DNA from 4 places in the Streptomyces sp. NPDC050636 genome. Region 1 is predicted to be linked to each of the others. Evidence: riboswitches for the same ligand, from Rfam matches in the RefSeq annotation. Region 1 holds a riboswitch; each other region holds the start of a gene.

What was found. A riboswitch is a leader RNA that binds a small molecule or an ion and turns the genes downstream of it on or off. The one in region 1 is predicted to bind cyclic di-AMP.
Positions count from the first base shown of each region.
Region 2: linked by a shared signal. The riboswitch ahead of AB0I10_RS09205 (NlpC/P60 family protein) and the one ahead of AB0I10_RS35005 (transglycosylase family protein) in region 1 are both predicted to bind cyclic di-AMP.
Region 3: linked by a shared signal. The riboswitch ahead of AB0I10_RS16190 (M23 family metallopeptidase) and the one ahead of AB0I10_RS35005 (transglycosylase family protein) in region 1 are both predicted to bind cyclic di-AMP.
Region 4: linked by a shared signal. The riboswitch ahead of AB0I10_RS21260 (M23 family metallopeptidase) and the one ahead of AB0I10_RS35005 (transglycosylase family protein) in region 1 are both predicted to bind cyclic di-AMP.

Region 1 covers NZ_JBFAIP010000100.1:6,954-9,832, reverse strand. The annotation lists gene AB0I10_RS35010 (transglycosylase family protein) at 280-1,308, shown strand; cyclic di-AMP (ydaO/yuaA leader) riboswitch at 1,563-1,772, shown strand; gene AB0I10_RS35005 (transglycosylase family protein) at 1,780-2,442, shown strand; gene eno (phosphopyruvate hydratase) at 2,737-2,879, shown strand, end outside.
Region 2 covers NZ_JBFAIP010000006.1:159,458-162,336, reverse strand. The annotation lists gene AB0I10_RS09205 (NlpC/P60 family protein) at 155-1,318, opposite strand; cyclic di-AMP (ydaO/yuaA leader) riboswitch at 1,326-1,511, opposite strand; gene pcrA (DNA helicase PcrA) at 1,960-2,879, shown strand, end outside.
Region 3 covers NZ_JBFAIP010000017.1:19,761-22,639, reverse strand. The annotation lists gene AB0I10_RS16195 (DUF2332 domain-containing protein) at 1-388, opposite strand, end outside; cyclic di-AMP (ydaO/yuaA leader) riboswitch at 683-825, shown strand; gene AB0I10_RS16190 (M23 family metallopeptidase) at 837-2,042, shown strand; gene AB0I10_RS16185 (aldo/keto reductase) at 2,248-2,879, shown strand, end outside.
Region 4 covers NZ_JBFAIP010000028.1:19,081-21,959, reverse strand. The annotation lists gene AB0I10_RS21270 (pitrilysin family protein) at 1-97, shown strand, start outside; gene AB0I10_RS21265 (pitrilysin family protein) at 94-1,503, shown strand; cyclic di-AMP (ydaO/yuaA leader) riboswitch at 1,767-1,923, shown strand; gene AB0I10_RS21260 (M23 family metallopeptidase) at 1,936-2,748, shown strand.

The sequences.
Region 1 (2,879 bases):
CGACTTGTGACTCCCCGTGACCCCGGCTACCTTTCGTTCGAACCGAACGAGGTGCACCGAAAGGGGCCGCGCCGGGCTGCGCCGGGACTTCACCCGAACGGCCCAAGCAGAGCAGCGGGGAACCGCTGCGGTGACCGCGGCGTCCTGATCGACAACTCGTTCGAGAGCTCGTGTTCGAGAGCTCGCCGACAACTCAACCGCCGCTCGAAAGGCAACCGCATGCGCTCCGGGACAGGCCGACACCGTCGCCCCCGTCAGGCACCGGCCATCTTTGTCACGGTGGGAGTGACCGGCTCCGCCATCGCCATGCCGCTGCTCGCCGCCAGCGGTGCGCACGCCGCCGACACCGCCACCTGGGACCGGGTCGCACAGTGCGAGAGCGGCGGGATGTGGAGCGCCGCCTCGGGCAACGGCTTCTACGGCGGCCTGCAGCTGACCCAGGACATGTGGGACGAGTACGGCGGCGCGGCCTATGCCTCGCGCCCCGACCTCGCCAGCCGCGCCCAGCAGATATCCGTGGCCGAGAAGATCCTGGACGACCGCGGCCCGGATGCCTGGCCCAGCTGCGCGGTGAACGCCGGGCTGAAGAAGGACGGCCGTGCGCCGGAGGTCGACCCGGGCGGCATGGGTGCCCCGACGCCCGACCCTTCGGACACCGTCGACCCCTCGGACCCGCTGGATCCGTCCGACTCGTCCGACTCGTCCGACGCCCCCGACCGCCCCGGCGACTCCTCGGGCTCCGCCGATCCTTCCGGTCCCTTTGACCCGTCTGACCCGTCCGACGTGACGCCCTCGCCGTCGGCGCCCGACGGATCGGATGCCGCTGACCCGTCTGACCCGTCTGACCCGTCTGACCCGGACGGCCCGGGTGACCCCTCCGAGCCCGCCGACCCCTCCGACTCGTCCAAGACGCCCGACCCGTCCGACTCCACGACGCCGGGCGGCGACCGGGGCGACGACGACGGCGCGTCCGACTCCGCCGACCCGGGCCCCGTGCCGAGCGACAAGCCCGCCAAGGGCAGGCACCGTGGCGGCGCGGACGAGACCAAGGGCGACAAGGGGAGCGATTCCGACGCGGGCGACGGCGGCAGGTCGTCCGGCCGGCATGCCTCGCGCGGCGACGACGCGCACCGTGCGCCGGCGGCCGACGGCGACTACACCGTGCGCCCCGGTGACACCCTGTCAGCCATCGCGGCCGCCCATGAGCTGCCCGGCGGATGGCCCGCGCTGTACGGCCACAACAAGGGCGTCATCGGCTCCGACGCCGACCTGATCCACCCAGGTCAGATCCTCGATCTCGGGAACTGAGCAGGGGGGTTGGCGGGCGCTCGGCGGCTGCCCGGCGGGCCAGTTGGCGGGCCTCTGTCCCATTTTGGGGAAAGTGAGACATGGATCTCGTTCCGGCGACTGGTGTCCGACCCGTCCGACTTTTCCATACGGCGTCCGGCCTGCGGAAATATGCGCCCCTCATGATCAAAAACTGTCAACTTGGTTCAGAAAACGGGGTTTGAACCGTAAGGCGGTTACTGCTTACGGTCGGGACCGCTCGCCAAAGCGGGCTCTTCGATCACACGCCGAATCCTGCCGGTGGTCGGAGGCAGTCGACGCGCAAGCGCCGAAGGCAGGAGCGGGGGACCCAAGGTAAGTGCCGGCCCCGCCCGCGAAAGCGGGTCCACCGGCTTGGGGTGAAGCCATGTGTGAAGACACACGGCCGGGCAACTCACATGGCCCGAACCCGACAGCTCACCTCGCAGGCGTCGGTGAGGGAACGAACCAGACATGCTGATCAACAAGGGCAAGCACCGTCGTCCGTCCAAGGCCGTCCGCGTCGTCACCCTGGCCGGTGTCGCCGGTGCCGCCGTGGCCGTCCCGCTGATGGCGGCCACCTCCGCCTCCGCCGCGTCCGTCTCCACCTGGGACAAGGTCGCCCAGTGCGAGTCCGGCGGCAACTGGTCGATCAACACCGGCAACGGCTACTACGGTGGCCTGCAGTTCTCGAACTCCAGCTGGGCCGCCGCCGGCGGTACCCAGTACGCGCCCCGCGCCGACCTCGCCACCAAGAGCCAGCAGATCGCCGCCGCCGAGAAGCTGCTCGCGATCCAGGGCCCGGGCGCCTGGACCTGCGCCGGCGCCGGCAACCTGACTGCTGGTGGCCCCGCCGCCGACGTCGACACCTCCGGCTCCGCGCAGACCAAGTCCGCGCCGAAGCCCGCGCCGAAGCAGACCGAGGCCCCCGCGCAGGAGAAGGCGCAGCCGGCCCCGAAGGCCCCGAAGAAGTCCGACGGGTCCGGTTCCGGCAATTACACGGTGAAGGCCGGCGACACCCTCGCCAAGATCGCCAAGGCGCACGGCACCAACTGGAAGTCGGTCTACGCGGACAACAAGTCCGTCATCGGCGGCAACCCGAACCTGATCTTCCCGGGCCAGCAGCTCAGCATCTGAGCCGTCCCCGCAGCGGAACCCGCTCTTGCGTGATCCTGCCCCGTCCGGCGCGCCGCCCCCCCCAGCGCGCCGGACGGGGCTTCTCCACGCCTGGCCCCGGCCCCGGCCGGCCGCAGACCCCTGACCGGCGCCGTCCCGCAATTTTTCCCGCTCTGCGAACAACGCCCCCAAAAGTCCTGTGAACTGGGTCTTTGGGCCTCTTTTCGTCCCACTGAGCGGGCCGAGGGCGAGCGGATGCTCCCGCGCCCGTTAGGCTCGTGCTGCAGAACTCCAGACACCCATGAAGGAGACAACGTGCCGTCCATCGACGTCGTCGTAGCCCGCGAAATTCTCGACTCGCGAGGTAATCCCACGGTCGAGGTCGAGGTCGGCCTCGACGACGGCAGCACGGGCCGTGCCGCCGTTCCGTCCGGCGCCTCGACCGGCGCCTTCGAGGC
Region 2 (2,879 bases), on a different contig from region 1:
ACCTGCCCCGGTCCTGACCTGCCCCGGTCCTGACCGGACCTGGCGCACAGACGACTCACCGCGCGGTCATCCCGCTCCGGGCTCCGGAGGCGATGACCGCGCGGTGGCGTGTGGGGGGTGGCCGTGGGGGGTGGCCTCAGGGGAGGGCCGGGCCTCAGGCCGGGCGGACGCTCCCGTAAATCGGCATGTAGTAGATCGACTCCTCGCGGACGTACGCGCCCGGCTTCGGTGCGTGGATCATCTTGCCGCCGCCTATGTACATCCCGACATGGCTGATGTCGTCGTAGAAGAACACCAGGTCGCCGGGCTGGAGATCCTTGGTGGCCACCCGCTCGCCGACCTTCACCTGATCCCAGGTCGTACGCGGCAGATCGACCCCGGCCGCCTTCCACGCCCCCTGCGTCAGCCCGGAGCAGTCGTACGAGGAGGGCCCGGTTGCGCCCCAGACGTACGGCTTGCCTATCTGCGCGCGGGCGAAGGCGAGCGCCTTCTCGGCCTTGGCGGCGTATGAGCCGTCATCGGTGGAGCCGCCGCCGGTCTGGCCGCCGGTCGAGCCGTCCGAGCCGTCGTTCTGGTTCTGCTCCTCGCGCCGCTGACGCTCCTTCTCGGCCTCGGCCTGCTTGCGGGCCAGCTCCTCGGCCTTGCGCTTGGCCTCCGCCTCCCGCTCGCGCTCCAGCGCCGCCAGCCGCGCCTTCTCCTCGGCGGTCAGCCGGGACAGCAGTTGCCGGGCCTCGGCCAGCTTGCTCTGGACGGACTGCTTGGACTCCTTCAGCGAGGCCTGGGAATCCTGGAGCTGGTCCAGGCTGCGGGTCGCCTCGGCGCGCTGCCGGGCCGCTGCCGCCGCCTGCTCCTGGTAGTCGGTGACGGCCTGCTTCTCGCGGCCGGTCAACCGCTCCATGAGGTGGCTGCGGTCGAAGAACTGCTGCGGGTCCTTGGCGAGCATCAGCTGCGCCGTCGGATTCATTCCGCCGGTGCGGTACTGCGCCGAGGCGAACGTGCCCAGCTGGCGCCGGGACTCGTTCATCTTCTCCGCGCGCTTGGCGGCGGCGTCGAGCAGGCCGTCCACTCTCTCGCGCTGCTCGGTGGCCTTCTCCTTGGCGGCGTTGTACTTCTCGGTCGACGCCTCCGCCTGGTGGTAGAGGTCGTCGACCTTCTGCTTGACCTCTTCGATGCTGGGCTTGGGCGCCCTGGGGGCCGCGTCAGCGGTCTGCGAGAGCAGCGTGACCGAGGCGAGGGCAGCAGTGGTGAGCCCGGCTGCCGTACGGCGGCCTCCGGGCGAGGTGAGAACGCGGGTGCGCGGCTTGCGATGCGACGCCAAGGCCGGCGACTCCTTCCGTGGACCGCCTACCGGGTTAGCTGTCGGGTTCGGGCGGTGTCGCTGACGGAAGGCTTGCCCTACGGTCCGTACGTCCGCGAGTGGCGGCCGTACCGATCGATTCACCCCGGTGGTGCTGGTGGGTCCCCGGCTCCGGGTGCCTTCGTGGCAGGGCCGGACTCGACGGAGGCGGCCCGTGCTGACGCTGTCGTCCGCGGGAATGCGGGCTGCCCGATCGTGCACGGTAGCCAACTCGTGTGGCTCCTGTGAAGGCTGATGTTCGATATGCCCGAAACCTTTTCGTGACCTGAATGTGTTTCGGGGATTCTGGTGGCAGTTGCCGGCTTCGGGGCGGGCGGTTCCCGGGGAGACGAGAACCGACACCCTGGCTGATACGGGACCGCAAATACGGCGGAGGGCCCGGCTCGTACGGACCGCGACCGGGCTCGTACGAGACATGACGCGGCCCGCACGGGCCGGCACCCGGCTCATACGGGCCACGACTTGGCCCGGCACGGGACGGCGACTCCCCCTTGCTCCAGCCCCGCCACCAGCCGTTCCACCCCCCGGCCGCACGCCCCTCCAGCCCGACATCGCCGACTCCGCAGCGAGCTGTCAGTGGGGCGGCCTAGACTCGGTGGGCGATGAGCAGCCTCTTTGACGACAGCTTCCTGGCGGACCTCGGCCCCAAGGGCGACGAGCCCCCGCCACCACCCGAGGACGAGCACGGCCCGGTCCCGGAGGAGATCCCCGCCGATCTCTTCGACGGGAAATTCGACGCGCCCGCGCCCCGCGAGGCGTACTACCGCGACGGCGCCGCCCGCCCGGCCGTCGACCCGGCGACGCTGCTGGAGGGACTCAACGACGAGCAGAAGGCCGCCGTCGTGCACACCGGCGGCCCGCTGCTGATCGTCGCCGGCGCCGGCTCCGGCAAGACCCGGGTGCTCACCCACCGCATCGCGCATCTGCTCGCCGAGCGGCACGCCCACCCCGGCCAGATCCTCGCGATCACCTTCACCAACAAGGCCGCCGGCGAGATGAAGGAGCGCGTCGAGGAGCTGGTCGGCCCGCGCGCCAACGCCATGTGGGTCTCCACCTTCCACAGCGCCTGCGTCCGCATCCTGCGCCGGGAAAGCAAGAAGCTGGGCTTCACATCCTCCTTCTCGATCTACGACGCCGCGGACTCCAAGCGCCTGATGGCCCTGGTCTGCCGCGATCTCGATCTCGACCCCAAGCGCTTCCCGCCCAAGTCCTTCAGCGCGAAGATCTCCAACCTCAAGAACGAGCTCATCGACGAGGAGACCTTCGCCGACCAGGCCGCCGACGGCTTCGAGAAGTCCCTCGCCGAGGCGTACGCGATGTACCAGGCACGGCTCCGCGAGGCCAACGCCCTGGACTTCGACGACATCATCATGACGACGGTCAATCTGCTGCAGGCCTTCCCGGATGTCGCCGACCACTACCGCCGCCGCTTCCGCCACGTCCTCGTCGACGAGTACCAGGACACCAACCACGCCCAGTACACCCTCGTACGCGAGCTCGTCGGCCCGCCCGAGACCGCCGC
Region 3 (2,879 bases), on a different contig from region 1:
GCAGCCGGGCGAGCAGCGGCAACAGCGTCGCGCAGCGGGCCGGCTCATTGGTCTGGTTGGAGCGCCGCATGATCACCGCACGGACCTCGTCCCAGTGCCGGATCGTCCACTCGCGCCAGCGCCCGTACGCCGCCTCGCCGTGCGGACCCTGTTCGGCATGCGGGCCGTCGAGATAGCGGACGGCGGCGAGGAGGAGGTTCGGCTGCTGCTTGTTGCCGGCGGGCAGCGATCCGGACAGCAGATCGCAGAACTCCGGGTCCTGGCTGATGCGTGCGGTCAGTTCCTCGTGGGCGTCGGACCGTCCCCGTGCCTGCTGCCAGGAGAACTCCCGGTACCGATCCGCCACTGCTTGCGCGCTACTGACGACGTTCCCGACGTTGACGACCATGATCCGACGTTACTGCTCTCACTCTCCGTAGTTGCCGCGCACCCCTCCGCATAACGACTGGCACACAATCGCCGCAAGATCGTTTGATGACGCGTGGTCAACTCGCCCGGTTTAATGCCGCGATGGGCGAAAAAGCCCACGCCAAAGCTCATGCCAAGAGCAGACGGATTCGCGGGAAGGCTTGGAAAACGGCCGCCGTCTCTATTACTGTCCGATAACGCAGCGCGGTCGTCCCAGCCGTCGCAGAGGCGGCACCGCGCGCCGACGCCGAATCCCAGCAAGCGCACTTCAGGCACCTTCAGAACTCGAACTGCACCAAGGGAACCGGGGAACCACCACCTTGGGGTGAATCGGACGCCTCCGCCAGATGGCGCCCGTAGGAGACCTTCCTGCTCCGAACCCGTCAGCTAACCCGGTAGGCGAGAAGGAAGGAAAGGAGTGCGCCCACGTGGCGTCCAACAGGCCTGCCCCAGAGGCTTCGTCCGTCAACGGCCTCGATGACCGAGGCCCCTTCGACGGGTCCGACCCTTCTGCCACTTCTGTCGCTTCCGGTCGGTTCGATCACCGCGGTCCGGCCTTCGGGTACGGCGGCGAGCGTGACGGCATCCGCGATGCCGACGGACCGTGGGAGGAGTGGAACCCCACCGAGGAATCCATCCGTCCGGTCCGCGGCAGGCACCGGGTCGGCAAGCAGCGCGGCGGCGGACTCGCCCGCAGCGGTACGGTCCTGGGCGTCGGCGTCATCGCGGCGGTCGGCGCGGGCGGGATGGCCACGGCCGAGGACCGTCCGCCGGTCCCGATCTCGATGCCGGACATCGGCGGGATGGCCGACGACCTCTCGGACAAGCTGCCGGACGCGAAGTCCCTCCCCGGCATTGGCGGCCTGATATCCGACTCGGGTTCGGACTCGGGCTCCGGCTCTTCCGCTTCCGCCGCCCCGGCCTCCGGTAACGCCGCGGCCCCCCTCTCCCAGGCCGGCCTCACCCAGAACGAGACCGCCCAGGGCGGCGGCGCGGGGGAGGCCCTGCGCAACCGCATCCTGCAGCAGGCCGACGCGCAGCAGGGCGCCGCCGAGCAGGAAGCACGCGACGCCGCGGAGGCCGCCGCCATCGAGCAGGCATCGAAGGACGCGGCCGCGCAGCAGGACGAGGCCGAAAAGGCCGCGGCGGCCAAGAAGGCGGCGGCGCTGGAGGCCAAGCGCAAGGCCGAGGAGGAGGCCCGCCGGAAGGCGGAGGCCGAGCGCCTCGCCGAGCTGGCGCGGAGCTTCGTCAACCCCCTCACCTCGTACACCCTCACCGCCAGCTTCGGCCAGGCCGGCGATCGCTGGGCCGCGGACCACACGGGGCAGGACTTCGCCGCACCGACCGGCACTCCTGTCAAGGCGGTTCACTCCGGCACCATCACGCAGGCGGGCTGGGCCGGCTCGTACGGCTACCGCATCGTCCTCACCCTCGACGACGGCACCGAACTCTGGTTCTGCCATCTGTCCTCCATGCTGAAGACCTCCGGCAAGGTCAACACCGGCGACGTCATCGCCCGCGTCGGCGCCACCGGTAACGTCACCGGCCCCCACCTCCACTTGGAGGTCCGCCCGGACGCAGGTGACCCGATCGACCCGATGCCGTGGCTGCGCGAGCAAGGGGTCAACATCTGACAGCGGCCTGACGGTTGGGGGAAGGGGAACAACCCGGGGAGAACCAGGGATCGCCCCGGGGAGAACCAGGGGTCGACCTGGGAAGAACCAGGGATCAACCCGGGGGAGCGCCCGGGAACAACCAGGGATCAATCCGGACCAAATCAGGGACCGCCTCGGAGCCATCCGGGGAATAACTCCCCTTCCCCCAACGCTGCAACAACGCATGACCGCGACACCGACACACAAGCCCCATAAGCCCCTCGGCTCGCTCTCCGTCTCGCCCCTCTCCCTCGGTGGCAATGTCTTCGGTTGGACGGCCGACGAGGCGGAGTCCTTCAACGTCCTCGATGCGTACGTCGCCGGCGGCGGCAACTTCATCGACACCGCCGACGTCTACTCGGCCTGGGTGCCCGGCAACAAGGGCGGCGAATCCGAGACCGTCATCGGCAACTGGCTGGCCGCGCGCGGCAACCGCGACGACATCGTCATCGCCACCAAGGTCGGCGCCCACCCCGACTTCAAGGGCCTCTCCGCGACCACCATCAAGACCGCGGTCGAGGAGTCCCTCACCCGCCTCCGCACCGACTACATCGACCTCTACTACACCCACTACGACGACGAGTCGGTCGAGGTCCCGGAGTTCCTCAGCGCCCTCAACGACCTTGTCCAGGCCGGCAAGGTCCGTGAGATCGCCGCCTCCAACATCTCCGCGCAGCGCCTGGAGGAGTCGCTGGCCTTCTCCGACCGTGAGGGCCTGGCCCGCTATGTCGCCCTCCAGCCCCACTACAACCTGGTCTCCCGCGACACATACGAAGGCGAACTCGCCGACGTGGCCGCCCGCAACGGCGTGGCCGC
Region 4 (2,879 bases), on a different contig from region 1:
CCGGCTGCGCCCCGACAACCGAGCGGTGCTCGTGTACGAGCCCACCGAGCCCGCCGACACGGCTGCCGACACCGAGGAAGAGGAGACGGCCCAGTGAGTGACGCCGTTGCCAGCGCAGGGTCCATCGTGAGCACCATGGACTTCCACCCGCAGCCCCAGGGCGGCGCGCCCAAGCCGTGGGCCTTCCCCGCCCCCGAGCGCACGCAACTCGCCAATGGGCTCACCCTCCTGACCAGCCACCGCCCCGGCCAGCAGGTCGTCGCCGTCGAGATCAACCTCGTCGCTCCTCTGGAGGCCGAGCCCGAGGGCCTGGACGGTGTCGCCACGATCATGGCGCGCGCTCTGTCGGAGGGCACCGACAAGCACGACGCCGAGGAGTTCGCCGCCGAGCTGGAGCGCTGTGGCGCCACCCTGGACGCGCACGCCGACCACCCCGGGCTGCGGGTGTCCCTCGAAGTGCCGGCGTCCCGGCTGGCCCGCGCGCTCGGCCTGCTCGCCGACGCGCTGCGTGCCCCCGCCTTCCCGGTCAGCGAGGTCGAGCGGCTCGTACGCAACCGCCTCGACGAGATCCCGCACGAGCTCGCCAACCCGGCCCGGCGCGCCGCCATGGCACTGTCCAAGGAGCTGTTCCCGGCCACCTCCCGGATGTCGCGGCCCCGCCAGGGCACCGAGGACACCGTCGAGCGGATCGACGCGGCGGCCGTCCGTGCCTTCTACGACGCCCATGTACGGCCCGCCACGGCCACCGCCGTCGTTGTCGGCGACTTCGCCGGCGTCGACCTGGACGCGGCGCTCGCCGACACCCTCGGCGCCTGGACCGGCTCCACCGCGGAGCCGGTGAAGGCGTCGCCGATCACCGCCGACGACACCGGCCGCGTGGTGATCGTGGACCGCCCCGGCGCCGTCCAGACGCAGCTGCTGATCGGACGTATCGGCGCCGACCGGCACGATCGTGTCTGGCCCGCGCAGGTCCTCGGCACGTACTGCCTGGGCGGCACCCTCACCTCCCGGCTGGACCGGGTGCTGCGCGAGGAGAAGGGCTACACCTACGGGGTGCGCGCCTTCGGCCAGGTGCTGCGCTCCTCCGCCGACGGCAGCGGCGCCGCGATGCTGGCCATCAGCGGCTCGGTGGACACCGCCTCCACGGGGCCGGCGCTGGAGGACCTGTGGAAGGTGCTGCGCACTCTGGCGGCCGAGGGCCTCACGGACTCCGAGCGGGATGTCGCCGTACAGAACCTCGTCGGGGTCGCGCCGCTGAAGTACGAGACCGCGGCGGCCGTCGCGGGCACCCTCGCCGACCAGGTGGAGCAGCACCTCCCCGACGACTTCCAGGCGCAGTTGTACGCCCGGCTGGCCGAGACCGGCACCGTCGAGGCGACGGCGGCCGCTGTGAACGCGTTCCCCGTGGACCGGCTGGTGACGGTTCTGGTGGGCGACGCGGCGCAGATCGCCGGGCCCGTCCGGGAGCTGGGCATCGGTGAGGTGACGGTCGTCGGCAGCTGACCTGCCGCGGTGACCCGGAGGTGACCGGGGAGCCGGCTGGAGAGCGGTCCGGCACGACGATGACCGCCTGACATATGGCAACAAAAGGGATCCCGTGGCGCTCGCTCGCCACGGGATCTCCCGTATGTCCGGATTGTTGCGGCTGGTTGCTCCGTACCCGTGTGGCGTATGGCACAAAAATGCGGTTCTGTTTGCCGATTGAAAGATGTCCCGTTTAGCGTCGGTCCGGCTGTTCGCCAGAAGTGCGCCGCAACCGCGGCACCGGACAGTCATCGCCGAGTCCCCGTACGGCGCGAGCCAGGGGAGCCGGGGACCCACATGTCCCCTGGGGTGAATCGGACCTCTCTCCGGAGGAGTCCGTAGGAGACCTTCCTGCTCCGAACCCGTCAGCTAACCCGGTAGGCGAGAAGGAAGGAAAGGACCAGCCACCAGATGGCGTTCATCCGTGCTACCGGGAAACACCGCCGTCCGAGCCGCAGCGCTCGTACGACCCGCAACATCGCCGGCATAGCCACCCTCGCGGCCACCGGCGTCGTCGCCTCCGTGGCGTCGCCGGCGCTGGCCGCCACGGACGAGGCGAGCACCCACGACACCGGTCTGAGCCGGGCCGTCGTACTGGGCGGCGAACTCGCCGACCGCCTGGAGGCCCAGGCCGACGCCCAGGAGGCGGCCGCCGAAGCCGCCGCCGCGCGTGCGAAGGCCGAGGCCGAGGCCAAGAAGCGCGCCGAAGAGGCCAAGCAGCGGGCCGAGGAAGCCAAGAAGAAGGCCGAGGCGAAGGCCAAGGCGGAGCGCGAGGCCAAGGAGCGCGCGGCCCGCGAGGCGGAGCGCAAGCGCCTCAACGCCTATGTCGCCCCCGTCGCCGGCTCCTACGTGTCCACCGGGTACAAGACATCCGGCGGGCTGTGGTCCTCCGGCAGCCACAGCGGCATCGACTTCCACGCCGCCTCCGGCACGTCGGTGCGTTCCGTCGCCGCGGGCACGGTCGTCGAGGCCGGCTGGGGCGGTGCGTACGGCAACAACATCGTGATCAAGATGAACGACGGTACGTACACCCAGTACGGCCACCTGTCGTCCCTCGGCGTCTCGGTCGGCCAGACCATCACCCCGGGCCAGCAGATCGGCCTCTCCGGCAGCACCGGCAACAGCACCGGACCGCACCTGCACTTCGAGGCCCGCACCGGCCCCGACTACGGCTCGGACATCGATCCGATCGCCTACCTGCGCGCGCACGGCGTCAGCATCTGACGGTCCGACGTCCCGTTCCGTCGCAGCGTCCTTGAGAAGCCCCGGCCCCGGCCGGGGCTTCGGCGTATCCGGCCGCGCAGGGCGCCAAGTCCCCGCCGATGGCCAAAAAATATCCATGAATACCCGGCGTC